Linked DNA regions of Peribacillus simplex NBRC 15720 = DSM 1321. The protein of the gene in region 3 interacts with the protein of the main gene of each other region in a pairwise test. Links are inferred from orthologs where the notes say so. Each region holds a gene or a part of one and is shown on either strand. Other genes may lie near its edges.

Region 1 (8,220 bases), 2.7 Mb from region 3 along the record:
ATGAACCTTCAATAGGGCTGCATCAGAGGGATAACGATCGATTAATCGAAACATTGAAGAATATGCGCGAAATCGGGAACACCCTGATTGTTGTCGAGCACGATGAAGATACGATGATTGCTGCGGATTATTTGATCGATGTTGGTCCTGGAGCAGGAGCACATGGAGGAGAAATCGTGGCCGCTGGTACTCCGGAAGAGGTCATGAATAATCCTAAATCCTTAACGGGCCAATATTTAGCAGGGAAGAAATTCATTCCATTGCCATTGGAACGCCGGAAAAATGATGGTCGTGTAATTGAGATAAAAGGTGCCAAGGAAAATAATTTGAAAAACGTTAATGTGAAATTCCCACTTGGGGTCTTTACAGCCGTTACAGGAGTCTCTGGATCAGGGAAAAGTACATTAGTGAATGAGATCCTCCATAAATCATTGGCTCAAAAGCTGAATCGGGCAAAAGCCAGACCAGGCGATTTCCGTGAGATCAAGGGTATTGAGCATTTAGATAAAGTCATTGATATTGACCAATCACCGATCGGCAGAACCCCACGGTCGAATCCAGCTACCTATACGGGTGTATTCGATGATGTTCGTGACGTGTTTGCCTCGACTAATGAAGCGAAAATCCGCGGTTATAAAAAAGGAAGGTTCAGTTTCAATGTGAAGGGCGGCCGCTGTGAAGCATGCCGTGGTGATGGCATTATCAAGATTGAAATGCATTTTCTCCCTGATGTCTATGTCCCGTGTGAAATCTGTCATGGGAAACGTTATAACCGTGAAACTCTTGAAGTGAAATATAAAGGGAAAAACATTTCCGACATTCTCGATATGACAGTTGAGGAAGGCGTTAGTTTCTTTGAAAATATCCCAAAAATCAAACGGAAGCTACAAACGATTTTTGACGTTGGTTTGGGTTATATCAAGCTTGGACAGCCTGCTACCACTTTATCAGGCGGTGAAGCACAAAGGGTGAAACTTGCTTCTGAATTGCATCGTCGTTCCACTGGGCGCTCCTTTTATATCTTGGATGAACCAACAACCGGACTTCATGTCCACGATATAGCAAGGCTGCTCCAGGTTCTGCAGCGGCTGGTTGACAATGGGGATACAGTTTTGGTGATCGAGCATAATCTGGATGTCATCAAGACGGCGGACCATATTATTGACCTGGGACCGGAAGGCGGAGATAAGGGCGGTACGATCGTCACTTATGGAACACCTGAAAAAATATGTGAAGTTTCCGAATCGTATACGGGAAAATACTTAAAACCTGTACTTACCCGTGATCAAATTCGCATGGAAAATTGGATTGAAGAAAAAGAAACTGAGCATGAACATGCTTAAAAGAACAAGCCATCAGGCTTGTTTTTTTGTAGAAAAATGACGGTGTGCATTTAATCAATCATTTGATTAAAGAGTAGGAAAACAAGATATTTCCGGGGAAATCATACATCTTCCTGTTCGGAAATTGTCATTTCCCTTTGTCGAATGATGGGAAAAACGGTATTTATGAAACTTTTTAGATATCTAGGCGTATGTATGAATAAAATGATAGAAGAAAGCGAGGAATGTTCATGCAGGAGGAAAGAAAGAAGATTTTAGAAATGATTCAGGATGGAAAGTTATCAGCGGAAGAAGCCATGGGCCTATTGGAAGAATTAGATAAAGCCAGTCAGGAAAGTGAAGCTAAAGAGCAGAAATTGCAAAATGAATTATCGACGGTAGTCGTGGATAAGAAAAGCGAAGGAAGCACTCAGGATACGTTTAAGAAGAATATCCAGTCATCGAAAGAAAAGATTATTGATTTCGTTGAAAGTGCTTTTAAGAAAATCAAAGAAACGGACCTAGATTTCAATTTCGGGAAATCTGTGGAGGTCAGTCATATTTTCCAGCATGATCATGATTTCCTGAATGTTGTTGATGTAGATATAGCAAATGGGAAAATAAAAATCGCCGCATGGGACCATAATGATGTCCGGGTTGAATGCCAAGCTAAGGTATACCGTGTGGAAGATATAGAAGAAGCCAGGAGAAACTTTTTAGAAGAGGTCGATTTTACGATTGAAAATGGAAAATTGAAGTTCAAGGTTCGTGAAAAATCCATAAAGGTTGATACGATCATGTACATTCCAAGGAAGGAATATGAGGACATTCATGTAAGGATGTTCAATGGAGCAATCACGACTGAATCATTGAAATCAGAGAACCTTAAAGCGAAAACGGCGAATGGTGCCATTCATATCATGCAGGGTACGGGTGAATCGTGTGAGCTTGAAACAGGTAATGGGTTGATCACCATTTCAGATACCAACTTTAATGACTTGGAAGCCGAGACCCTGAATGGACCGATTAATGCCGATGGGTACTTCAAGAAATTGGATGTCCAAACTTTCAATGGGGAAATCATCTGTACGAATTCAGGGATGGATTGCGATTCGATCCATGCTAAGTCAGTCACTGGAAAAGTCCAGCTGACCCTGCCACCAGGTAAGGCGATCGAAGGAGAGTTGAAATCAAATTTAGGAAGCTTTAATGTTACTTTGGAAGGGATGACCATCATCGAAGAGAAAAGTGATGTGGTTCAGAAGGTCCTTAAGTTTAAGACGGTTAAAGAAGAGGTTCCTGTGCTTCATGTCTTTGCAGAAACCAAGACTGCAGCGATAACGGTTTCCTGATGAAGAAGAAAGCCCGCTGATATAACTGGCGGGCTAGACTGTAGGCAAACTCGATGGAAAACGAGTTTGCCTACATTTTTTTTATGGTTTGTACAATTTGGATGTTGATTTCCGCCCCCTTTTGTCTGCAAGGTGAGCCCACCAATTTTTGGGGATGAAACAAGCGAAAGGATTCTGAAGTATTGTATGTTCCTCTCATCTCTTTCCTATTCACAGGGACCTTCCCACTGCCGTCATCCGGTTGGAGTGAATAAAAAAACAATAAATCGATAATGCTTTGTTTGGTTATTAACAGAAAAATGCTAAAATAGAAAAAGTATCTCAAAAAATAGCATCGCTCCAAAAGGAGGAAAGATATATGGCAAAAGTCCGTACAAAGGATATAGTAGAAGCGTTCGGTCTAGAACTTATCAGTGGGGAAGAAGGAATTAACCGACCAATCGTAACGAGTGATTTATCTCGTCCCGGACTTGAAATAGCCGGTTTTTTTGATTATTATCCCGCGGATAGAGTACAGCTTTTAGGTATGACGGAGATGTCCTTTTTTAATCGGTTGAATGAACCGGATCGAATACAGAGGATGGAAGAGTTATGCAGGGACTTTACTCCAGGCATCATCATTACGCGTGGTCAGGAAGTGCCGATAGAGTTGATCGAAGCTTCTGAGCGGGAATCGGTTCCTGTGATGAGATCTAGTATGAAGACAACAAGGTTATACAGCCGTCTGACCAATTTCCTTGAAAGCAGGTTGGCACCAACCACTGCTGTTCATGGTGTATTGGTGGATATCTATGGGTTAGGGGTGTTGATCACCGGGAAAAGCGGAGTCGGTAAAAGTGAGACAGCCTTGGAATTAGTGAAACGGGGTCATCGTCTCGTAGCCGATGATTGCGTCGAAATCAGGCAGGAAGACCAAGATACGCTAGTCGGGAATGCACCGGATTTAATCGAACATCTTCTTGAAATAAGAGGATTGGGAATCATTAATGTAATGACACTTTTTGGAGCTGGTGCAGTTCGGAGCAATAAAAAGATCTCAATCGTCATCAATCTGGAACTATGGGAAAAAAACAAGCAGTATGACCGGGTTGGTCTTGATGAAGAAAAAATGAAAATCATCGATACGGAAGTGACGAAAATTACCGTTCCTGTCCGTCCAGGGCGAAATTTAGCCGTTATCATTGAAGTGGCAGCCATGAATTACCGCCTGAAACGAATGGGAGTAAATGCTGCAGAACAGTTTTCAGATCGCTTGAACCATGCCATTGCAGATCCGGAACATGATGAATTTTAAAAGGTTATAGGAAATGAGGGGACAAAATGGAACAAGGAATACAGCCGCTGAATCCAATAGCGATAGATCTAGGCCCCATCCAGGTACATTGGTATGGACTAATCATCGGGTTCGGTGTGTTATTGGGTCTTATTATCGCTTTAAGGGAATCTGAGCGAAGAGGTCTTGATAAGGAAATATTTACGGATATGATTTTGTTTGCTGTCCCAATCGCGATCATTAGTGCCCGTATTTATTATGTGATCTTCCAATGGGAGTACTATTCACAAAACCCGGGGGATATCATAAAAATATGGAATGGCGGAATTGCCATACATGGTGCGTTGATTGGATCGGTGCTGACTGCAATCGTCTTTGCCAAGGTCAAAAAAGTCTCATTCTGGAAGCTGGCGGATATTGCTGCACCGAGCTTATTGTTGGGGCAGGCGATTGGCCGTTGGGGTAATTTCATGAATCAGGAAGCGCATGGGGGAGAAATAACAAGGTCATTCCTGGAAAATATGCATTTGCCTGAATTCATCATTAATCAAATGTACATAAATGGTGCGTATTATCACCCAACCTTTTTGTATGAATCGATTTGGAATATCGTCGGTGTCATTATTCTCTTAAGTTTACGGAAGGTGAACTTGCGCAGGGGGGAACTATTTTTAACCTATGTATTATGGTATTCCATCGGCCGTTTTTACATTGAAGGATTGCGGACGGATAGTTTGATGCTGACGGAATCGCTGCGTATCGCACAAGTGATCTCGATTGTGTTGGTAGCTGTAGCCATTGCTTTAGTGGTCTATAGAAGGGTCCGCGGGCATGCAGACAAAAAATATTTAGATGCATAGGGAATATGTGTAAAGGGAGAGGGCATAGTGTTAGTGGATTCGATTAAAAAGGGACTTCTTTCAGGCTTGAATACAACTTGGTCTTTGGGAAAAGTGATATTCCCAGTCACTCTGATCGTCACTGTGCTTCAATATACGCCTGTCTTGCCCTTCATCATTAACTTGATAGCGCCTTTGATGAATCTCATCGGTCTTCCAGGGGATGCGGCAATTCCGCTCGTGTTAGGGAATTTCCTGAATTTGTACGCAGCGATCGCTGGCATATTAACGCTTGATTTAACTGTGAAAGAAGTTTTTATTATCGCTATGATGCTATCTTTTTCACATAATTTATTGATCGAGTCAGGTGTGGCTATGAAAACCGGTGTCAAGCTGTGGATCATCTTAACTGTACGGATCGGGCTTGCGCTTTTATCGGCGGTCGTCATCAATCTTGTTTGGCAGGGCGGATCTGAAATGGCCCAAGGAGTGGCTATCGGGGAGGCTGCAGAGATTAACGGAGCGGGTGCAATCCTTTTACATGGGGTCATCCAGGCCCTTTCAGGAATCGGCCAGCTGGCGGTCATCGTTATTCCGCTCATGGTGGCGGTTCAAATCATGAAAGATTTAAAATGGCTGGAAGCCTTCTCGAAAGCCCTGGCTCCCTTCATGAAGGTCCTGGGGATGAAGCCGAATGCCTCCATGCCTTTCGTTACAGGCCTGACTCTCGGTTTGGCATATGGAGCAGGCGTAATGATTCAAGCGGCTAAAGAGGATAATGTTTCGAAGAAGGATATGACGATTGCATTTATCTTTTTAGTTGCCTGCCATGCTGTTGTAGAAGACACACTGATTTTTATTCCGCTGGGGATTCCGGTCTTGCCGTTGTTACTTATTCGGGTACTCACTGCCATTGTTTTAACGATGGCCGTTGCGTATATATGGAATCGGACTGACAGGGTACAGAGAAAGGAAGCTGTATATGAACAGTAACATAACTACATTATTATTTGATCTTGATGGGACGTTGATCAATACAAATGAATTGATCATCGCCTCTTTTACAGAAACTTTAAACCACTTTTGTCCTGGAAAGTTCAATCGGGAAGATATCATTCCATTTATCGGACCGACTTTGGTTGATACTTTCTCTTCCATTGATCCAAAACGAGTGGATGAAATGATTGCATACTATCGGGAGCATAATTGGAGGAACCATGATTTGCTTGTGACACAATTTGACGGAGTGTTCGAAACCGTTCAAACATTGAAGCAGAGCGGCTATAAATTAGCAGTCGTTACGACAAAGAAACGTGATGTCGTCGAAAAGGGCCTGCGTTTAAGCAAACTGGATCAATTCTTTGAAGTGGTGGTCACGCTGGATGAGGTGGAAAAGGCAAAGCCGGACCCAGAGCCTTTGGTAAAAGCTTTAAATCAACTCGGTTCGGTTCCTGAAGAATCGATCATGATTGGCGACAGTTATCATGATATTATGGGCGGGAAAAATACAGGTACAAAAACGGCAGGGGTCTCATGGTCCATTAAAGGCCGTGAATTCTTAGAAAGTTATCACCCTGATTATATGCTTGAGCAGATGGCAGATTTATTGAATATCGTTGAGGTTGACAAGCTCACGGAGGCAAGAAAATGAGACGCACGTCCCGCTATCCAGTTGAAGGGGCCAATTCACTATGGCATGTATATAAGACCGTTCCATTCTGGAAAGTCGTAAAGAATTTTGTGGTGATACAGTTGGCGCGTTATACGCCTTTTCTGGGCATGAAGAATTGGCTATACAGGACTTTTTTACATATGAAAGTCGGGAAGCATACTTCGTTTGCCTTGATGGTCATGCCGGATGTGATGTTTCCGGAAAAAATATCGGTTGGAATAAATACTGTCATTGGCTATAATACGACGATCCTTGCTCATGAATATTTGATTCATGAATATCGTTTAGGAGATGTAGTCATTGGTGATGAAGTATTGATTGGAGCGAATTCGACCATTCTTCCAGGACTTTCAATTGGTAATGGGGCGATTGTCTCTGCGGGGACGCTTGTCCATAAGGATGTTCCGGAGGGAGCTTTCGTCGGGGGAAATCCAATGAAAATCATATATACCAAAGAGGAAATGCTTGAGAGAGAGCAGCAAACTTCCTTATGAAAAAAGGGACTTGCCCATATATGCGGCAGGTCCTTTTTAATGGCATTTTGGGTATAACGGAGTCAGTTCATTCTTTAGATGCCCTATCACTTCGTTGATTGATACATTTTCCTGGTTCACCGTCGCTTCATACGTTTCTTTTAAAATTCGAAAAAAACTTTCCTGTGCCTGTTTATCCATATTGAGCATGTCCTCCTATCATCTATTAAAGATTTATGAAGATGGGGCTGAACAACTTCAGCCCCATATCTCATTTATCTATTTCCGATTTCAATAAATCGGCAACCAATACGTACCGTTCCGGTGCACTACCAATATATGAAAAAGGATAGCAGGTTGTTACTGTCAGTGTAGCTTTAGGCTTGGGAACGATCACGGTACGGTCATCTGCATCGACGATACGAACCTTCCTCACTTTATATGTAAACGAACCGGCTTCTGTCTTGGCAATCAGCAAGTCGCCCTCGCCGACTTTACCTAGATCTCTGAAAATTGTATCTCGGTGACCGGATAAAACGGAATTATCCTTTTCACCGGGGAGGACGGACCCCGCATAATGACCGACACCCTTTTCGAGTTCATCTTCGTCCGTTCCGTGATAAATTGGGAGTGTTGCCTCGATTTTTGGAATATAAAGCTCACCCATCAAATCACCTTTCTCCGGTCGTTCTTCATATAGTTCAAGCCGAGCGGGAATATCTGCTTTCGTCTTCGGTTCGGGGAGCTTAGCCGTCACTTCCGTTGTGTCAGATTTCATTTTATATAGGGCATAGCCTTTTAACAGCGTATAGGCGTTTGTCGTTGTAAAATAAAAGCCTAAGGTTAAAAAGCAAACAGCAGTGATAAGTAACCACTTTTTCTTATGCCTGGATTGCCTATTTTTGCTCATCTTAATTAGTGAGTCTCGCTTTTCTAATTAATCCGAAAGCGATACCCATCAACACTAAACCGATTAAAGCACCGAATAAGTAATTACCAGCCGTTTTAGGAAGCACTCCGCCTTTTTCCGTTTTATGTTCAGGTTTTGCGGGTTTCTTCTTTTCTTTTTTTACCTCAGCCACTTTAGAAATGACCTCAGTGGACTGTTTAATGTCATTACCGGTTTCTTTCACTAAATCAGAACCGATCATTTCACCTGTCAATGTGAAATCGAGCAAAAAATTGCTGTTTAAATCATAAATGGAAACTAGTAAACTAGCATTCGTCAATTCCTTAAGCTGGAATAAAGCCTCAAGGGATAGGTTTGTCGTGACACCATCCTGAATTAA
Region 2 (3,569 bases), 2.1 Mb from region 3 along the record:
ATGTTTTTCTTCCTTGGATTTCGGGTATGTAGTTATGTTGTAAATACTTAAAAAAAGCAAAAGTTGTAGTGGGGATATCCAAAGAAAATCCAAATGGAAATAACATCATTACAGTTAGTTAACATCCTTGTGACGAGGACAGGGAAACATAGCAATTGTGTTAGAATGGGAGGATATTATGAATCAATTGGTTTACGATTTTATTAAGCAAAATCAGGATTACATCCTTACTGAGTGGATGGGCATCATGAAGGAAAGTACGGACGAAAGATTAATTAAAGTCGTCTCAGATCGAATGTTCACGCAAACGAGCAGCGAATTTATAGATATGATCATCGCGAATGTTGATAGTAAAAACAAGGAATTCACATTGAAGCTTTCAGATTTTGCCGAGAAAGTCGTCCAATTGGGGTGGCCTCTTACTTTCGTCAATGAAGGACTTCATAAATTCACGTTAATTGTCATTAATGGAATGGTGGAAAAGGGTCTCGTGACTCCTGATAATCAAGTCAATCTTGTTAACCATTTGGATAAATGGGCGACACCGATAAATAATGAAATAGTCAATATATATACTCAAACTTGGGAAAGAACTGTTTCCATGCAAAAAATAGCGTTGCAAGAACTTTCGGCACCGCTCATTCCTGTATTGGAAGGCATTACGGTTATGCCTCTGATTGGTACAATTGATACAGAACGTGCCAAACAGATAATGGAAAACTTGCTGACTGGCGTGGTTAAGCATAGATCTGAAGTTGTTCTTATTGATATAACGGGCGTTCCGGTCGTGGATACCATGGTTGCTCATCATATCATTCAGGCAGCAGAAGCAGTCCGATTGGTGGGCGCCAAATGTATACTTTGCGGCATTCGCCCTGAAATAGCCCAAACCATCGTTAATCTTGGAATTAATTTAAATGAAGTGATTACAAAAAATACATTAAAAAAAGGGATAGAAGTTGCGTTGGAATTAACGAGCCGTAAGATCGTAAAGGTGGAGGGGTAAGTATGAGGATTCCGATATTAAAGCTTTATGACTGCTTGTTAGTCTCTATACAGTGGGAATTGGACGATATGACAGCCCTTCAATTTCAAGAGGATTTACTGCATAAGATTCATGAAACAAGCGCGAATGGCGTTGTTATAGATATTACCTCAATAGATTTTATTGATTCTTTTATCGCAAAGGTATTAGGCGATGTCTTTAGCATGTCTAAGCTTATGGGGGCCAAGGTTGTAATTACGGGAATCCAGCCTGCTGTTGCAATAACATTAATTGAACTGGGAATTAGTCTAGACGATGTTCTGACAGCATTAGACTTAGAGAAAGGCCTGGAGAAATTACAACAGGAATTGGGGGATTAAAGAATGGAGTTCCAATCCTGCGTAAAAATCATAAATGAATGGGACATCGTAGCTGCAAGGCAGCTCGGAAGAAATGTCGCTAAAGAGTTGGGATTCGGTACTGTAGACCAGGCCAGGATCACAACGGCTATTAGCGAATTGGCCCGAAACATATACCTATATGCTGGACAAGGCAGTGTTAGCATAGAAAAGCTAAATATAAATGGGAAGTCAGGATTGAAAATCATTGCAGAGGACCAAGGGCCGGGAATTGAGGATATCCGCAGAGTCATGGAAGATGGATATACTACCTCAGGGGGGTTGGGCGCAGGTCTTCCTGGAGCCAAACGTTTAATGGATGACTTTGATATTGAATCGATACCAGGTGAAGGGACTAAGATTATCGCTACGAAATGGCTCCGTTAGGGGGGGACTATGGATATTAGGGAGAACATGGAGAAAAAGTATCATGAGGCGCTTTCTACTTATCTTAAAGACCAAAATGAGCAGGCACTCTACCAAGGGCAAAAGATTAGCCGCCTACATATCAAATACAATATATCTCCAGAAGAAATCATCAGTATGCATAAAAATAACTTAATGGAACTTTACCCGGAATTACCGGGAAAAGTATTGGATTCTTTCGATTTTCTGCTAGAAGTCATGATGGGCTACGGCATTGCATACCGTGAACATCAAAGCCTTAGACATCAACAGCAGGAACTGAAAACGGAAATCGAGATCGCGGCAAACGTTCAACATACTCTTTTGGAAACAGATATTCCTGATATCAAAGCTCTGGAAATAGGAGCGATCAGTGTTCCGGCGAGACAGATGAACGGGGATTATTATCACTTCGTCCAAGACGAAAATGAGCGTATCGGGGTAGGGATAGCTGATGTCATTGGGAAAGGGATTCCTGCTGCATTGTGCATGTCGATGATAAAATATGCGATGGATAGTCTACCTGAGCATAGGCATGAACCGAATAGTGTGCTGGAGAGTTTGAACCGTGTTGTGGAACATAATGTGGATCCAAGTATGTTCATTACGATGTTCTATGGTTTATATGATCCGCATGACAGGCAATTCTCCTATGCTTCAGCCGGACATGAACCGGGTTTTTACTATGATGCTGCCACCGGGACTTTTAGCGATTTGGACGCGAAAGGTTTGTTGCTTGGGGTAGATAAAAAAACAAGGTATCGTCAATATGAAAAAACGGTGAATCGTGGAGATATGATCATTTTGTTGTCGGATGGAGTAACGGAGTGCCGGACAAATGATGGGTTTATAGAAAGGGAAACACTTATTGGTTTCATTAAAAAGAATATGCATTTACAAGCCCAGGAAATGGTGAATAATATATTTAAGCAATTGGAGAAAATGCAGAACTTTCAACTAAGGGATGATTTTACATTAATTATTTTAAAATCAAAGGTTTAGCATTTTTCCCTCTGGGTATAGATATAGAAATGAAGAGGATTTGAAGAGGTGGGTCAAGGATGAATATAACAGTGGATGTTAATGAATTAAATACTGAATTTATTGTAAAACTAAAAGGTGAAATTGATGCCTATACTGCACCAAAACTAAGAGAATCACTATTTCCAATTTCAGAGCAGGACAATGTTTCGATTACTATTGATTTAACTGAAGTTTCTTATATGGATAGTACGGGACTTGGGGTATTTGTCGGTGCTTTTAAAAGCGTAAGGGCACATAATGGCGAATTCACTTTGGTTGGCTTATCAGAAAGGTTACGACGTTTATTTGATATTACAGGTCTTGCAGATATTATTGATATAAAAAGTGGTACAGAGGGTGGGTTAGAATGAGTCAAGTATATGATTACATCGAAATGAAAATACCTGCAAAACCAGAATTCATCGGTGTCATTCGTTTAACGCTTTCTGGAATAGGAAGCCGGATGGGATTTGCGTATGAAGAAATCGAGGATTTGAAAATCGCAACCAGCGAAGCTTGTACAAATGCGGTACAGCATGCATATAAGGATTCTGAAAAAGGTGAAGTGAAAGTGAGTTTCGGGCTTTATCCTGACCGTTTAGAGGTGATGGTTTCTGATAGTGGCAAGAGCTGTAATTTCGAAGAGGTTCGTCAAGGACTAGGTCCGTACGAAAATGGCCAAAAAGTCGAACTTATGAGAGAAGGAGGCTTGGGTCTTTACCTCATTGAAACTCTGATGGATGAAGTGAAAATTCATC
Region 3 (8,106 bases):
AACAACTCGTCAGAAGGGTCTACATGAAAATCCCGCCGATAATTTGGACCACCCAGAAGCATGACAATGAATTCGGAATCTTCCCAAAGCACTTTGTTATTAACCGGCGGTTTCAATAAATTTTTATTGTCTTCAATAACTTTTATTAGATTTAATGATCTAGCCTGTAATTTTGAAGATTGAGCATATCCTTTCATAAATAAACTACCTCCAGTTTTCTTAATAGTCCGAAAATTTACATTAACGACATATAACCAACCTGTTTTGAAATCATTTGTGCCGATCGTATCACAGACTGAATAATTCTCGTTTTTTCTTTCCCAATCATATAATGTCGATCCCCGACAAGGTTAAGTGCTGCAATAACTTGGCCATTATAGGATTTAATGGGTGCTGCAACGCCATATAACCCAAAATCATTTTCGTCATCACTAATCGCAAATCCTTGTTTGCGGATGTCCTTTAATTCTTCATTCAATTGGTTAATGCAAGTAATCGTGTTAGTTGAGTGCTTCAATAGCCCTTTTGCAAGCGTAGGCTGAATAAAGGATGGGTTAAAGGCAAGTAATACTTTCCCGCTGCTCGTACAATGAGCTGGTTTTCTTGCGCCTATATATGTGGTCATATGCTCGGCATGAGGGGACGACATTTTCATCACAAACCTGACTTCGCCTTCGTGAAACATACCGATGTGAGAATTTCCCCTAAATTGCAGGACAAGATTACTGATAATTGGACCTGCCTCATAATGAATATCCTGCTGATACATGACTTTACTGCTCCACTCAAGTAACTTCCACCCAAGCCGGTATTTTCGATCTTTTCCTTGGATCAGCATCCCTTCCTTGCACATCGTTTTCACTAGATGATGAGATGAGCTTGGACTCATATTCAATTTTTCAGCTATTTCCTTATTTCCAAGTGAGGGTTCTTCATTAGTGAATAAATCAAGTATCTTTATTAGCTTCTCAACGGAAGAAATCATGACGGCCCCCCTGCCTATTCAACTATTAAAATTACTGGTTAACCGCATCGATGGCTACTTTCATCGGTTTGTTAAGCACTTCATCGACCATACTAAAGTTCTTGTTTTTCTTATATTTATTATAAAAAATAGCTCTTTTCCGAACTGGATCACCCGTGTAATAACGCTCGTATTGAAGGAGGCGCTGCCCAAATGCTTCCCCGCATAAATCCCAAGCAAGTTTAAACACCCTTACCCGCTCTTCCGCTGAAACTCCGCTTCGGCCTCCATAATATTTATCGATATCACTGCGTAATTCCGGATTATCAAAGTCGGCCCCTGTCGGAGACATCAACAGCCCGCCAGCTCCAATGGTCTGTATAACCTCTATGGCACGGGGATACATCTCTGGAAGGAAACCGCGAATCGTTTCCAATGCATCCGGATTTGGCCGGGCCTCACCGTAGTCATTAATCGTATACTCATATTCTGCTACCCGAAGCAGTGAACGGATTACTTCGACGGATTGAACAAGTTCACCCAAATCACGCTGTACATGCAGGAATCCATCAACTCCGATCGAGTCTGCCACTTTACAAGCAACTTCAACGGCAAATGCCAGTTTAATATATCCACGCACTCCTGATTGGTGAGCAGGCTGTTCAGCGATCCCCGTCATTGGATACAAACGGTTTGCCGCCTCAACATTGTTGTATAGGAAGACGCGATTCCAAGGAACCAGTACATCATTAAATACAAGCAGGGCATCCATTTCCTCATAGCGGGAAGCCAGTGGATGGTCAAACATCGAGCGTGTTCCGTCCTGCATTGGTTCCCGGCAGATTATTCGCAGTCCAGGCGTATCGATCGGCAGTGCAAATGCTACCGCGTGACGTTCATCCCCTGGTGTGAATCCTGGGAAAGAATAGATAATCACCTCATCTGTAATGGGTGCAAGGGTTGCTAACATTTTTGCACCGCGTACCAGTATTCCTTCTTCTTTTTCCTCAACGGTCCCTAAGTGGGTATATGTTTCTTTTTGTTCATGAGATTGCTTGCTTCGATCATTTTGAGGATTAATGATCGCATGCGTTAAGAATAAATCATTGTCACGAATATAGGTATAATAATCCTGGATGTTCTTAGACCAGTCTGTGTTGTATTTATCAAGAAACCAGGAATTATGTGCCATGGAAGTGACCACGACATTTAAAAAGTCCGGCGTTCTCCCCATTAGTCCATATGTCATCCTTGCATACACTTCAAATAATTTACTTCTTTTTTGCAGATCCTCCGATGTCTTCGGGAATAAGAAAGCATTGTTAACACGTTCACCTGTTTCTTTGCAAATGTGGGTGATTTCATCTTGATATTCCGGGTCATGTTGAATGTCATACAACTTCGCAATTTCTTGTATCGGCTGTTTAAAAGTTGGCTCATTATAAATATCCTCAACCACTCTTCCACCAAGCCAGACTTCTGGCTTTCTGGATTTAATTCTATTAATATATTCTTCGCCGGTTTTAATGCCCATAAGAATAAGAATCCCCCTTAATTTACAAGTTGTTTAGCAGACCCCATTTTCCCTTGATAAAAAGTAAGCGCTTCCAAATCTTCAAAATGTAACTCCTGGATCTCACCGATGAACAATACATGATCACCAGCATCATACTCTTTCCATGGTTTGCATTCCATCCAGGCAACACTTCCATTTATTTTTGGCGAAATCCCCTTGTTATCCCAGTCAATCTCAAGTGTTTCCTGTTTACTTCCAGCAAATTTCCATGCAATGGATTCTTGTTCATCCGACAAAATATTAATGGTAAAAGATTTATCTTTCATGCTAGTGCAGGCTTTTGCTTCTTTATGAATTGATACTAAAGCAAGCGGGGGATCCAAGGAAACCGAGGTAAATGAATTCACAGTAATGCCCTTTTGAACTTTCCCATCAAACCAGCTCACAATCGTAACTCCGGTTGGGAATTTACCAAAGCAATTTCTCAACTCGCGCCCATTCATCTTATCACCTCCTACTCTTTTATTATGAATTCATTATAGTAAACTTAATAAACTTAAAAATCCATATAATTTCATAATATGAAATTTAAGAAAAATTTTTAATAGCTCTTATTAATTGTGAACTATCGTATAAAAGAACGCCCCCAAGAAAAGACTTTCATTACCGCATTATCAAAAATCAGTGTTAAACTATCCATGATCATTCATATTTCCAGCTTAATTAATAATGATCTTTTGGGTTGACTCGAATATATGAAAGTGGTGAGGGAAGTTTCAATTTTGCGTTCATTTAGAAAGATCTACCAATTTTTTGCGGATATTCCTTTAAAAAAAGGAGTGGTTTTGAATTACCGCTACGAGGTAAAAGCTGTAATCGGAACAGGAAGCTACGGTATCATTTATCTTTGCAATGATTTGAAAATGAATGAAAATATAGTGATCAAGCAGCTACGGAAAAGTAAACGCCGCAGCAAAAAAGAGCTGAAACAGTTTGAAAATGAAATCTCCATATTGCAAAAGTTAAACCACAAAAACATCCCCAAATTTCACGAGAAATTTTCACAAGACGGAAATGTTTATTTTGTGATGGATTTCATTGAAGGAGATAATTTAGAAGACCATATTTTCTTGAATCATATAACGTTCAATGAGAAAGAGTCTCTATTATTTCTTGATGAGTTGGTCGGATTAGTATCTTATCTACATGACCATGACATTTTCCATCAAGATTTACGTATACCAAATATTTTACTTAAGAACCATCAGCCCATTTTGATAGACTTTGGTTTGTCTAAAATGATCGATTCAGCCGATCTCGCAAAAGATTCCATTATGCAGATGAAAAGGCAGGATTTTTACGACTTGGGTGAAATGCTCTTATATGTACTTTATACGACGTACGCTTCCAAAAATAAAAAGGCTCTTCCTTGGACAGAAGAGCTTTCGTTAGAAAAAGAAACCGTGCATATACTGAAAAGGTTATTAACCATCCAAGAACCCTATTCAGATATCAAAGAAATTTCAATGGACCTGCAGGCTGCATTGAAGTCAATGAAACGGAATTAGCTGCTACTGCCACGCCCCTTTCTCTTGTAGCGATCACTTCCACTCATGGGATATCTTTTATACCCGCGGCTGCTGCTACTGCTGCCTCGGCGATAATGACCATGTCTTCGCTCACTGCTGCCTTGGGAAAGCTGTTTGATTTTTTTCATAATTTTTTTCAGCATATCTTTCACCTCTTTTATTTTGGTTTTAAAGCTTGTTATTCATTTAGCCTAACATAGTCACAGTATAAACCTTATTAATAAGTACTATAATTTTTTTTCATTTATGTTACATTCCATTACTGCTTACTTTTTTCATGGAGTGGGTTTATTTCATTGTTGGTCAAATGATTCCTTCCATTGAAAATGACTATATTAAAGAGAAGAACCACCGTTAAATTGAACAGTGGTCCTCTTCTACTTGGTGGAGTCATTAGGTATGCCTTGCTGTTTCATTTTGAAGGAAGGTTCTACATAAATGGAATATATCAAAACAATTATTGACCAAATCACATTTCCAATAAAAGGCTGTTGATTGTGTAAAAAAAACAAAGTCAAACTAATCACTCCGAACAGGAATCAGCCTTAATCCCCACATTTCTAACCTCATATATCCATAGACCATCACGATGGATATAAGGGCCACTAATACTCTAAATAAGCGCTCTGGTATATCAGCTAATCCAAACCTTGTCACCAACCCTATTTGATTGGCATTAGAATCATAGAAAATTGATGTAAACAGTAAAATGACCGCACCAAATATATAAAAATAACCAATTAAAGAAACTCCTAATGGCCTTTTCATAAATATATCCCGCCTCACCAAAACAGCAAATTACTTATCGATATTTACCATTTCAGTTAATAATTGTAATTATAGAATAGCATAATCCGGGTTAATTGAAAATAATCTGCCGTTTTACGAATCCCCCTGCTCAAAAATGAAAATCAGGCAGTAAACAAAAAAACCTGGCGAATATTTCATCGCCAGGTTTTTCTTCGTTCATTTTTATTTTACAGCTTCTTTTAATTCCTTACCTGCTTTAAAAGCGGGTACTTTACTAGCTGCAATTTGTATTTCTTCGCCAGTTTGCGGGTTTCTTCCTGTACGAGCAGCTCGGTCACGCACTTCAAATGTACCAAAACCAACTAATTGGATTTTTTCTTCTTTAGCAAGTGTAGCCGTGATTGTTTCAAACAATGCGTCCACTACTTTTTTTGCGTCGTCTTTTGTCAGTTCAGCTTGTGCTGCAACACTGCTCACTAATTCTGTTTTATTCATATGAACACCTCATCCTTTTATTTTGTATAAAGTATGTAGAGAAGACAACATAACATATCTTGTATGCCTCTGTCACTTAATATGGCCAAATAAAAGGAATTGTAGCTCTAAATTGATCTTTTTTGAAGATAAAAGGGCTTTGATTAGCATTAACCTAAGCACTGTCTGACTCTTGTTCAACTTTCTGTAGTTTCCAGCTGCAGCCATTGATAGATGGTATCCATATCAATGTTTTCTTCTAAATGGGAAGCCAAGAGATTATACGCTTCCTCCCTACGCTCCGAGTCGCTTTGAACGTTTTCCTTCACTTCATCCAACCCCTTGTTCCGTCGAATTTGGTTAACTAGTAATCTAGTGAACAAGCGATTATGGAATATCCCATGAAGATATGTTCCCATTACTTTGTTGTCATTGGAAATGGCTCCATCCTCTCTTCCATCCTTCAATAAAAGAAAGGGCCTTACTTGTGACTTCAATGTCGTTCTGCCTAAATGTATTTCGAAACCGTTAAGATTCATTTGACCTTCCATTATCCCAGCAGAAAGAACACCTTCCATTTGTACCGTTTTCTTTTCTGCTTGAAATACGGTTTCCACCGGAAGAAGCGAGAGCCCTTCTGCGTTCTCACCGTCACCTTCGACCGCGTCAGGATCGAAAAGTTTGGTCCCTAGCATTTGAAAACCGCCGCATATACCGAATATCAACGTTCCTTGTTTCCGCAGTTCATTGATGGCCCTACCCAACCCCATACGATTCAACCACTCTAAATCTTCCATCGTGTTTTTTGTACCCGGCAAAATAAGAAGATCGGGATTACCTAACTCATGGACACTGCTTACTAGGCGGACACCTACTCCGGGTTCATCGAAAAAAGGATCCACATCTGTAAAATTGGAGATCCGCGGAAATCTCAAGACGGCTACATCGATCGGAAACTCAGCCTTTTTAGGTTTTTTAAAACGTAAGGAAGAGAGTGCTAGTGAATCTTCAGCTTCAATATTCACGTCTAGATAGGGCAGCACCCCGAGAACCGGAATCCCGGTTTCCTTTTCCACCCATTCAATGCCATCGTCCAACAATTCACGCATGCCACGAAATTTATTGATGATGATCCCCTTTACACGATCTCGTTCATCTTGATCCAATAAGGCAAGTGTCCCGATGATGGACGCAAATACTCCACCACGATCAATATCAGCCACTAAAATGACAGCCGCATCCGTAAGTTTAGCCATTCGCATATTCGCAATATCCCGGTCCTTAAGGTTAATTTCAGCCGGACTTCCTGCCCCTTCGAGTACGATGATGTCATATTCATCTTGAAGTTTTTCCACCGATTTACGGATAATGGGCATGGCCTCCTGGACAAATTGAGACCGATAGCTTTTTGCATTCATATCAAGAAAATGCTTTCCGTGCACGATGACTTCCGAAACCATATCCTGCTTCGGTTTCAGTAATATCGGATTCATATCGGTCGTTGCTGTGATCCGTGCTGCTTCCGCCTGTACTCCCTGAGCCCGTCCGATTTCACCGCCATCCAAGGTTACATAAGAATTCAAAGCCATGTTTTGTGATTTGAATGGGACAACACGTAATCCTTTATTGGAAAAGACCCGGCAAAATGCCGTACAAATCAAGCTTTTCCCTACATCAGATGACGTCCCTTGTATCATAATGGATCGTGCCTTCATTACGCTCACCCCCTAAAACTCTAATCCTTTGACAGCGCCGATACCCTCGTCATAATAATGTTTGGTCGCCTCAATCGATGAAACCAAATCCGCCATTTCCATCAGCCCTGGTTTGGCATCCCTACCGGTAATGACTATATGCATATGGGCGGGACGATTTCGAATGGCATCGATGACTTCAGCCAATGGCAAGACATCTTCAATCGGAAATTTGGAGATCGCTAACGCATTGTTCAACTCATCCAAAACAAGTAAATCAATGCCTGGATCACTAAGGGCCAGTTTCGCCTTTTCCCATGCTAACGCTAATGCTCTGCGATGCTCTTCTGGAGTTTTGGTCCACGTAAAACCAATACCTAGCTGTTCCATTTCAACTCCTAATTTTCTCAAAGCCAATGCTTCCCCATATGTACGCTCAGGAGATTTTATGAACTGAAGGTATTTGACATTCATTCCTCTGCCGATGGCCCTTAAAGTCACCCCTAATGAGGCAGTCGTTTTCCCTTTCCCGTTCCCTGTATAAATAAGCATTAATCCTCTGCGTGCCACTCACTCACCTACCTTCATAGCCAAACTGTTTTTTCTATGTATGAAGTCCTTTTAGTAGCAGGAACCGGTTGATCTCCTTTAGGGTATCCGACAAAAATGGTGCCGATCACTTTTTTATTTTCCGGTGAACCGATAAATTCGTGCAGGCGTTCATCCCTGACAAGACCCACTCCTCTAGTGCGCCAAACGAATCCAAGACCAAGTTCTTTTGCCGCAAGCCACATCGAATGGACGGCACAACAAGAAGCGAATACATTGTCTTCGGATGAATCTGGATCCTCAGGCAAAATATCAGAAGTCACGACAATGATAAGTGGTGTCGTCTTTACAACTTCAAGTGAACTTTCCATCAATTTTGGTTTGGTCGGGAAGCGTTCAAGTAAATACCTTTCTGCCAATCTTTCATAACGGTGCTTCGCTTCTCCTTTGATTACATAAAAACTCCAAGGTTCACGCAATCGGTCGTTAGGAGCATAGGTAGCCGCTTCCAATAACTGCCTGATTTTTTGGTCTTCCACTTCTTTTTCTTCGTAATTCCTTATTGCCCGG
Region 4 (8,145 bases), 800 kb from region 3 along the record:
TGACACGACGAGTAAGAAGGGTTCACATGAGCGGTTGCTGAATGCCTTTGGTGAAGGGAAGGCCGATATATTGTTAGGCACCCAAATGATAGCCAAGGGCCTTGATTTTCCTAATATCACCCTTGTTGGAGTCCTTTCAGCTGATACGATGCTACATCTGCCTGATTTCCGTTCTTCGGAAAAAACATTCCAGCTGCTGACACAAGTCAGCGGAAGGGCGGGACGTCATCAGCTTCCGGGAGAAGTGGTCATCCAAACCTATACGCCTGAGCACTACAGCATCGAGCTTTCTGCGTTACAGGATTATGATGCTTTTTATGAACGGGAGATGCATCTAAGGAGGCAAAGTCATTACCCTCCCTATTATTATGTTGTCCTTATAACCGTTTCACATGAAGACTTAATGAAGACGGTGAGTGTTACTGAGAAAATTACCAATTATTTAGGCTCACGATTGAATCGGGATTCTATCGTACTAGGTCCGGTTGCTTCGCCCATTAGTCGAATCAACAATAGATATCGCTATCAATGTCTGATAAAATACAAACGAGAGCCGGACCTGAATCAGCATTTACGAACACTTTTGGAGCATTACCAAAAAGAAACCGCTCAGAATCATCTGCAGATTTCAATAGATTTAAATCCACAGATCATGATGTAATTGTTTAAGAGATGGATGATTACCGCGAGCTGTTACAGCTTGCGTTTTTATATAATGAAGTGTTGTTTTTCATATCTAGGAGGGTACCTTTAATTTTGGCTATTTTACCGATTGTCTTGTTTCCTGAAAAAATTTTACAACAAAAATGCGATAAAGTAACAAGTTTTGATAAAAAGTTGGCAAAGCTGTTAAATAACATGTATGAAACGATGGTGGAGGCGGATGGCGTTGGACTTGCAGCACCTCAGGTTGGCGTGAAAAAGCAAGTGGCCGTCGTTGAAATAGAGGAAGGATCAGGTGCAATCGAACTGATTAATCCGGAAGTGGTGGAAATGGATGGCGAACAGACAGGTGTTGAAGGATGCTTGAGCTTCCCGAGTTTATATGGTGAAGTATCGCGTCCATACCGTGTCAAGGTCCGGGCACAAGACCGAAAAGGATCTTTTTTCGAGATAGAAGCGGAAGATTTCCTCGCAAGGGCCCTTCAGCACGAAATCGATCATCTGCAAGGAGTTTTATTTACAAGTAAGGTTTCCCGGTATATTTCGGAAGAAGAGTTAGAAAGGTTTGGAGAAGAATGACAAAAATTATTTTTATGGGTACACCGGACTTTTCAGTGCCGGTATTGAAAAGAATCATTGATGAAGGGTATGATGTGATCGCTGTTGTCACACAGCCCGATCGTCCAGTAGGCCGCAAAAAGGTGCTAACGCCGCCGCCAGTTAAGGTAGAAGCCGAAAAGCAGGGGATTCCCGTTTATCAGCCCGAAAGAATCCGTGAAAAAGAAGAACTTGAAAAGATCATTGCATTGAATGCTGACTTAGTGGTGACGGCGGCTTTCGGACAAATCCTACCGAATGAATTGTTGGATGCCCCTAAGTACGGTTGTATTAATGTACACGCCTCCCTGCTTCCTGAACTGCGTGGAGGGGCGCCCATTCATTATTCCATTTTACAGGGGAAAGAAAAGACTGGGATAACCATCATGTATATGGCGGAAAAATTGGATGCCGGTGATATATTGACTCAGGCGGAAGTTACTATAGAGGAAGAAGACAATGTCGGTACACTGCATGATAAATTAAGTAAGATAGGGTCGGATTTACTTGCAGAGACACTTCCGAAACTTATAAATGAGGAGTTACAGGCGATCAAGCAAGATGAGGCTAAAGCGTCTTTTGCACCTAACATCAAACGGTCGCAGGAAAAAATCGACTGGTCGAAATCAGGGGAAGACATCTATAACCATGTACGCGGCCTGAATCCTTGGCCTGTTGCTTATACAACCTTAGACGGTTCCATTTTGAAAATTTGGCAAGTAAAGAAACTAGAAGACGGCAAACAGGCCTTGCCGGGCACGGTCCTTGATGTACAAAATGATGGTTTCATCGTTTCGACAGGCAACGAGACGGCAATACTAGTGACAGAACTGCAGCCTTCAGGAAAGAAAAAAATGCCGGCGAAAGATTACTTGCGCGGAGCCGGGTCGTTCATTAAAGCAGGCATGAAGTTAGGAGAACAGAATGAAGCAAACTAAAAAGGGAGTACGTGAAATCGCTCTCGATATTTTGGAATCTGTAGAGAAAAACCAATCCTACAGTAACCTATTATTGAACAACTTGATTAAAAAGCACCAGTTATCCGTCGTGGACAGCGGTTTGCTTACAGAAATAAGCTACGGTACCATACAGCGGAAGATGACTTTGGATTATTATTTGAGCCCGTATATTAAACAACCTAAAAAAACGCAAAGCTGGGTCATCAACTTACTCAGACTTTCCGTTTATCAAATGGTCTATTTAGATAAAGTGCCTGATCATGCAATCATATTCGAGGCTGTCGAAATTTCCAAAAAGCGCGGACACAAGGGTACATCTTCGATGGTAAATGGTGTGCTTCGTAATATTCAAAGAAATGGTGTTCCTTCTTTAGATGATATTAAAGATGATATGGAACGGCTTTCCATAGAAGTGAGTCATCCAATTTGGTTGGTCAAGCGTTGGGTGGAGCAATTTGGTTATGAAAAAACCAAGGAAATGTGTGAAATAAACTTAACCGCACCATTACAGACAGGACGGGTTAATTTAAAGAAGATTTCACGCTCTGAACTAATCAGCATATTAACTGAAGAAGGATATGATGTTGAAGCAAGTGAAGTCGTTCCCGAAGCAATCGTCAGTTATAAAGGGAATCTTGCTCATTCAGAAAGCTATAAATTGGGGTATTTATCGATTCAGGACGAGAGTTCAATGCTTGTTGCACATGCATTGGGTGCGAATGAAAATGATGCTGTACTTGATTGCTGTGCTGCACCTGGAGGGAAAACGACACATATCGCAGAAGGTTTGACCACTGGACAAGTATATGCGCTCGACCTTCATGAGCATAAGGTCAAGCTCATAAAAGAGCAGGCGGAGCGCCTGAAACTCAGAAACAACATTAAGACAATGGCCCTTGATAGCAGAAAAGTGCAAGAACACTTTAATAAGGAAGGGTTTGACAGGGTCCTGATCGATGCACCATGTTCCGGGTTGGGAGTCATGCGCCGGAAGCCTGATGTAAAGTACACTAAAACAAAAGATGATATAATGAAACTCTCAAGTATACAAAAACAATTATTGGAATCAGCTGCCCCGCTTGTTAAGCAAGGCGGGAGGTTAGTATATAGTACCTGTACGGTGGATAAAGAAGAAAATGAAAAAGTCGCTGCAGCATTTTTGGAAAGCCATCCGGATTTTGAAAGCGATGCAACCTTGTCCACAAGAATGCCTGAAAGCGTTCAGCCATTTATCGAGGGTCATACGCTGCAAGTTTTTCCGCAATATTTTAGCAGTGACGGATTCTTTATTGCGAGTTTTAGAAAGAAGGTGCTGTAATGGCAGAAATCACTAAATCATCAAGAGTAAGAAAAGACACGACACCAGAAAAACCATCGATCTACTCATTAGAGCTTCACCAAATTAAAGAATGGCTTATTCAAAATGGAGAGAAGGCATTCCGGGCCGATCAAGTATATGACTGGCTTTATAAAAAGCGTGTCTCCAGTTTTGAAGATATGTCCAACCTTTCGAAAACATTACGGGATAAGCTGGAATCACAATTCACCTTCACAACATTGAAAACGTTGATTCAGCAAACGTCAAATGACGGGACCATAAAGTTTTTATTTGAACTCCATGATGGGTATTCGATTGAAACGGTGTTGATGCGCCATGAATACGGAAACTCCATTTGCGTGACAACGCAGGTAGGCTGCAGAATTGGCTGTACATTCTGTGCGTCGACACTTGGCGGTTTAAAGCGGAATCTTGAATCAGGGGAAATTGTTGCCCAGGTCGTTAAAGTTCAGCAAGCACTTGACGAATCGGAAGAACGTGTTAGTTCTGTCGTTATCATGGGAATCGGTGAACCGTTTGATAACTATGACAATATGATGTCATTCCTGAAGAATATAAACCATGAAAAGGGCTTGAACATCGGGGCTCGTCATATTACCGTTTCCACAAGTGGAATCATACCTAAAATCTATAAGTTTGCCGAAGAAAGCATGCAAATAAACTTTGCTGTTTCCCTTCATGCACCGAACACGGAATTGAGAAGTAAATTGATGCCGATCAATAAGGCCTACAAACTTCCTGACTTGATTGAAGCCATCAAATACTATACAGAAAAAACAGGTCGCCGTGTAAGTTTTGAATATGGTCTATTCGGTGGCGAAAATGATACAGTGGAGCACGCAGAAGAATTAGCAAATTTAATAACCGGGATAAAATGCCATGTCAACTTAATACCGGTTAACTATGTACCTGAACGCAACTATGTACGTACACCTCGGGACCAAATTTTTGAGTTTGAAAAAACATTGAAGAAGCGCGGCATTAATGTAACGATCCGAAGGGAACAAGGCAGTGATATTGACGCAGCCTGCGGCCAGCTTCGGGCCAAGGAGCGCAAAGAAGAGACGAGGTGACCCTATGAGGGCAATATTTAAGACAGACCGTGGAAAAGTCCGCCAGCATAATGAAGATAATGGCGGGATCTTTAAGAACTCGGAAGGCGTTCGCCTTGCCATCGTTGCAGATGGCATGGGCGGCCACCGTGCCGGGGATGTAGCCAGTGCAATGACGATAGACCTTCTGAAAAAGGGCTGGGAAGTATCCGCCGGTATCGAAACGGCAAATGATGCCGAGGGTTGGCTGAAGCAGCAAATCTTCTTGGTCAATCAGTTGCTTTTTGAACATGCAGAAGCGAATACGGAATGTAAAGGCATGGGGACCACCATTGTTGCAGCCATTTGCACCGACAAGTTTGCTACCATTGCCAACATCGGGGACAGCCGATGTTATTTGTATAATGAGAGCGGTTTTAAGCAGGTCACGGAAGATCATTCACTTGTTAACGAATTGGTCCGTTCCGGGCAGATTTCGAAGGAAGATGCAGAAAACCATCCACGGAAAAATGTTTTATTACGAGCCTTGGGGACAGAAATGCAAGTGGAAATGGACATTTTGACGGTCATCTTCGAAGAAAATGATTTACTATTGCTTTGTTCGGATGGTTTGACGAATAAAGTAAGTGAACAGGAACTGGAAGAAACGATAACCAATGGACGGCCACTTGAAGAGATGGCGAATTCATTAATAGATAAGGCCAATCACTACGGTGGGGAAGATAATATCACACTTGTGCTTGTTCAATTTACTGAAGAAAGTGAAAGCAGGTGAATTGAATGTTGATTGGTAGAAGAATCAACGGCCGCTATAAACTGATCGAGATGGTCGGCGGCGGCGGTATGGCGAATGTTTATCTTGCAAGGGATATGATCTTAGATAGGGATGTTGCATTGAAAATCCTTCGCATGGATTTTAATAATGACGAAGAGTTCATCAAGCGCTTCAATCGGGAAGCCCAATCGGCAACCAGTTTGGCCCATCCGAATATCGTAAGTATTTATGATGTTGGTGAAGAAGATTCCATCTATTATATTGTAATGGAATACGTGGACGGTTTCACACTTAAGCAATACATACAAAAATATTATCCAATTCCAATTGATGAAGCCTTGGATATCATGAAACAAATCACGGCAGCGATTTCCCATGCCCATCATAATGGGATCATCCATCGTGACATCAAGCCACAGAACATTTTGATTGATAAAGAAGGAACCGTCAAGATTACGGACTTTGGAATTGCATTGGCCCTAAGTGCAACAAACATAACGCAGACCAACGCAGTCTTGGGCTCGGTTCATTATTTATCTCCTGAACAGGCCAGAGGCGGTATGGCCAATAAGAAATCGGACATTTATTCACTTGGCATCGTCATGTTTGAATTGTTGACGGGGAGATTGCCTTTTTCTGGTGAATCAGCCGTTTCGATAGCTCTTAAACATTTACAATCGGAAACTCCTTCGCCAAAACGCTGGAACTCTGAAATACCTCAGAGTGTGGAAAATATTATCTTGAAAGCGACAGCCAAAGATTCATATTACCGCTATGAGAGCGTGGACTCAATGGAAGATGATATGCGGACGTCGCTTAATCCGGAGCGTTCAAATGAACTGCCTTTTGCGATTCCCGAAGATCATGATGCAACAAAAGCCATCCCCGTCATAACGGATGATCAGCTTTCAAGCATCGATGAGACAATCATTAGGGGTCCTGAAAAAAATACATTAGTCTATGCGGACGAAGAAGAAAGTGAATCAGAAGCAGAGAGTAAATCGAAAAAGAAACAGAAAAAACAAAAGAAACAGAAGAAACAAAAAAATAAGTCGGAACACAAAGGTAAAAAACGAAAGAACATGCCTGCTATCTTGGTGACCACCTTTTTAGTTCTCGCCCTGCTTGCTGTTTTATCTGTCACTGTTGTACCTCCCCTCCTTGTTTCGAAGGAAGTGACGATCCCTGACCTTAAAGGGAAAGAATTGGATGATGCCATTACTGATCTGCTTGAATTGAAATTGGAAATTGGAGAAACGATCAAGATTGAAGATGAAGAGGTTGAAGCTGGTCTTGTAATCAAAACCAATCCTAAGGAAGGTAAGACGGTCAAGGAAGGCGCAGAAATCGATATTTATGAAAGCATTGGTAAAGAGACGATTTCATTGTCTAGCTATGAAGGCCGAGACTACTCGGATGTTAAATCCCTGCTTGAAAAAATGGGATTCAAAAACATAAGCGTGACTGAAAAATATGATGACAGTGCTGCCGGCACGATCATAGAACAATCGCCTTCGGGTGCCACTGGAGTCGTACCATCCGAAACGGAGCTTGAGTTAACGGTCAGTAAAGGGGAAGATCTGCTTAGCTTGAAGAACTTAACGGGGTTCAATGAAACTGGCCTTAATGATTATTCAAGTGAGAGTGGAATAAAGGTTGAGGTCGAAGAAAAAGTCTATGATGATTCCGTAGCAGAGGGGCTTGTCATTTCCCAGTCACCGGAACCTGCCACGAAGGTGGAAAAGGGCAGTACTGTGAAAGTAGTCCTTTCAAAAGGGAAAGAAGAGATTCCTCCTAAGAGTGTAACGGAGGAAGTCAAAATCGAGTATGATCCGGTTGAACCAGGCAAAGCGCAAAAAATACAAATTTTCATTGAGGATATCAATAATAGCATGACGGAGCCCAAAGAAACATTCTTTATCGTGGAAAATGCCAAGAGAACGATCGAATTAATGGTTTCCCCGGATAAGAAAGCAGGATATAAAGTCATGCGGGACAATCAGGTCATCATCGACCAAGCCGTCTCTTATCCAGAATAAATCTAATAATTAGGAGTGTGGTTATGCCCGAAGGAAAAATTATCAAAGCATTAAGTGGATTTTATTATGTCCTTGATGGTGAAGAGGTATATCAATGCCGCGGACGGGGAGTGTTCAGGAAGAATAAGGTAACGCCACTTGTGGGTGATTATGTGGTTTTTGAAGCGGAAAATAAAACGGACGGAACCGTGACCGAAATAAAACCGCGAAAGAATGAATTGATACGTCCGCAAATCTCAAATGTAGACCAGGCAATCCTTGTCTTTTCGGCAGTGGAACCTGATTTCAGTCCAGCCTTGCTTGATCGATTTCTCGTACTGATCGAAGATAACGAAATCGAACCCATTATCGTCGTGACGAAACTGGACTTGGTTACTGCTGAAAACCAAAAGAAATTGTCTCAGTATATCAAGGACTATCAGAAACTTGGCTATACTGTACTGGAGACATCTTCAGTTACCGCAGGAGGAATTGAAGAACTGGTGCCGTATTTAGAAGGAAAAACCAGTGTATTTGCAGGTCAGTCCGGCGTTGGGAAATCGTCTTTGCTGAATGCAATCAATCCTGAATTGGCTTTAAAGACGGATGATATTTCTTCACACCTCGGACGTGGGAAGCATACCACCCGTCACGTTGAATTGATTCATATTGGCTCTGGACTTGTCGCGGATACTCCAGGATTCAGTTCACTCGAATTCATGGAAATGGAAGCTGAACGGTT

What was found.
Region 1: the proteins of BS1321_RS00885 (region 3) and hprK interact in binary tests that used the Bacillus subtilis proteins (3 or more experiments, as listed by UniProt). The link is inferred for Peribacillus simplex NBRC 15720 = DSM 1321 from one-to-one orthologs.
Region 2: the proteins of BS1321_RS00885 (region 3) and BS1321_RS10835 interact in binary tests that used the Bacillus subtilis proteins (3 or more experiments, as listed by UniProt). The link is inferred for Peribacillus simplex NBRC 15720 = DSM 1321 from one-to-one orthologs.
Region 4: the proteins of BS1321_RS00885 (region 3) and pknB interact in binary tests that used the Bacillus subtilis proteins (3 or more experiments, as listed by UniProt). The link is inferred for Peribacillus simplex NBRC 15720 = DSM 1321 from one-to-one orthologs.

The regions. Positions count from the first base shown.
Region 1 is NZ_CP017704.1:2,904,873-2,913,092, forward strand. Bases 2,007-5,000 are described here. They hold hprK (HPr(Ser) kinase/phosphatase), read left to right. Parts: upstream 2,007-3,032; coding sequence 3,033-3,968; downstream 3,969-5,000. Other genes in these bases: BS1321_RS13850 (DUF4097 family beta strand repeat-containing protein), read left to right, coding at 2,007-2,674; lgt (prolipoprotein diacylglyceryl transferase), read left to right, coding at 3,995-4,807; BS1321_RS13870 (nucleoside recognition domain-containing protein), read left to right, coding at 4,835-5,000. Outside these bases: excinuclease ABC subunit UvrA, read left to right, coding at 1-1,343; more of BS1321_RS13850, read left to right, coding at 1,574-2,006; more of BS1321_RS13870, read left to right, coding at 5,001-5,779; pyrophosphatase PpaX, read left to right, coding at 5,769-6,437; BS1321_RS13880 (acyltransferase), read left to right, coding at 6,434-6,952; BS1321_RS27515 (YwzD family small protein), read right to left, coding at 6,989-7,132; BS1321_RS13885 (class D sortase), read right to left, coding at 7,203-7,841; BS1321_RS13890 (processed acidic surface protein), read right to left, coding at 7,843-8,220. UniProt on the Bacillus subtilis protein: Catalyzes the ATP- as well as the pyrophosphate-dependent phosphorylation of 'Ser-45' in HPr, a phosphocarrier protein of the phosphoenolpyruvate-dependent sugar phosphotransferase system (PTS).
Region 2 is NZ_CP017704.1:2,284,636-2,288,204, reverse strand. The notes cover bases 311-3,069. They hold BS1321_RS10835 (anti-sigma regulatory factor), read left to right. Parts: upstream 311-1,368; coding sequence 1,369-1,770; downstream 1,771-3,069. Other genes in these bases: BS1321_RS10825 (anti-sigma factor antagonist), read left to right, coding at 2,850-3,069; BS1321_RS10830 (PP2C family protein-serine/threonine phosphatase), read left to right, coding at 1,780-2,790; BS1321_RS10840 (STAS domain-containing protein), read left to right, coding at 1,009-1,365; BS1321_RS10845 (RsbT co-antagonist protein RsbRA), read left to right, coding at 311-1,006. Outside these bases: more of BS1321_RS10845, read left to right, coding at 179-310; more of BS1321_RS10825, read left to right, coding at 3,070-3,182; anti-sigma B factor RsbW, read left to right, coding at 3,179-3,569. UniProt on the Bacillus subtilis protein: Provides the crucial link between the upstream module (communication of environmental stress) and the downstream module (integration of the environmental signals with signals of energy stress) that compose the signal transduction pathway controlling the sigma-B factor.
Region 3 is NZ_CP017704.1:175,580-183,685, forward strand. The notes cover bases 2,276-5,155. They hold BS1321_RS00885 (serine/threonine protein kinase), read left to right. Parts: upstream 2,276-3,262; coding sequence 3,263-4,048; downstream 4,049-5,155. Other genes in these bases: BS1321_RS00875 (4-hydroxyphenylacetate 3-hydroxylase family protein), read right to left, coding at 2,276-2,498; BS1321_RS00880 (flavin reductase family protein), read right to left, coding at 2,516-2,983; BS1321_RS00890 (hypothetical protein), read right to left, coding at 4,589-4,837; BS1321_RS00895 (HU family DNA-binding protein), read right to left, coding at 5,042-5,155. Outside these bases: BS1321_RS00865 (3-hydroxyanthranilate 3,4-dioxygenase), read right to left, coding at 1-197; BS1321_RS00870 (IclR family transcriptional regulator), read right to left, coding at 236-985; more of BS1321_RS00875, read right to left, coding at 1,017-2,275; more of BS1321_RS00895, read right to left, coding at 5,156-5,314; BS1321_RS00900 (cobyric acid synthase), read right to left, coding at 5,491-7,008; BS1321_RS00905 (cob(I)yrinic acid a,c-diamide adenosyltransferase), read right to left, coding at 7,021-7,557; BS1321_RS00910 (nitroreductase family protein), read right to left, coding at 7,572-8,106.
Region 4 is NZ_CP017704.1:979,889-988,033, reverse strand. Bases 4,989-7,907 are described here. They hold pknB (Stk1 family PASTA domain-containing Ser/Thr kinase), read left to right. Parts: upstream 4,989-5,390; coding sequence 5,391-7,424; downstream 7,425-7,907. Other genes in these bases: rsgA (ribosome small subunit-dependent GTPase A), read left to right, coding at 7,448-7,907; BS1321_RS04510 (Stp1/IreP family PP2C-type Ser/Thr phosphatase), read left to right, coding at 4,989-5,385. In the rest of the region: priA (primosomal protein N'), read left to right, coding at 1-661; def (peptide deformylase), read left to right, coding at 757-1,242; fmt (methionyl-tRNA formyltransferase), read left to right, coding at 1,239-2,198; 16S rRNA (cytosine(967)-C(5))-methyltransferase RsmB, read left to right, coding at 2,185-3,537; dual-specificity RNA methyltransferase RlmN, read left to right, coding at 3,537-4,631; more of BS1321_RS04510, read left to right, coding at 4,636-4,988; more of rsgA, read left to right, coding at 7,908-8,145. UniProt on the Bacillus subtilis protein: Protein kinase that is responsible for triggering spore germination in response to muropeptides, signaling bacteria to exit dormancy.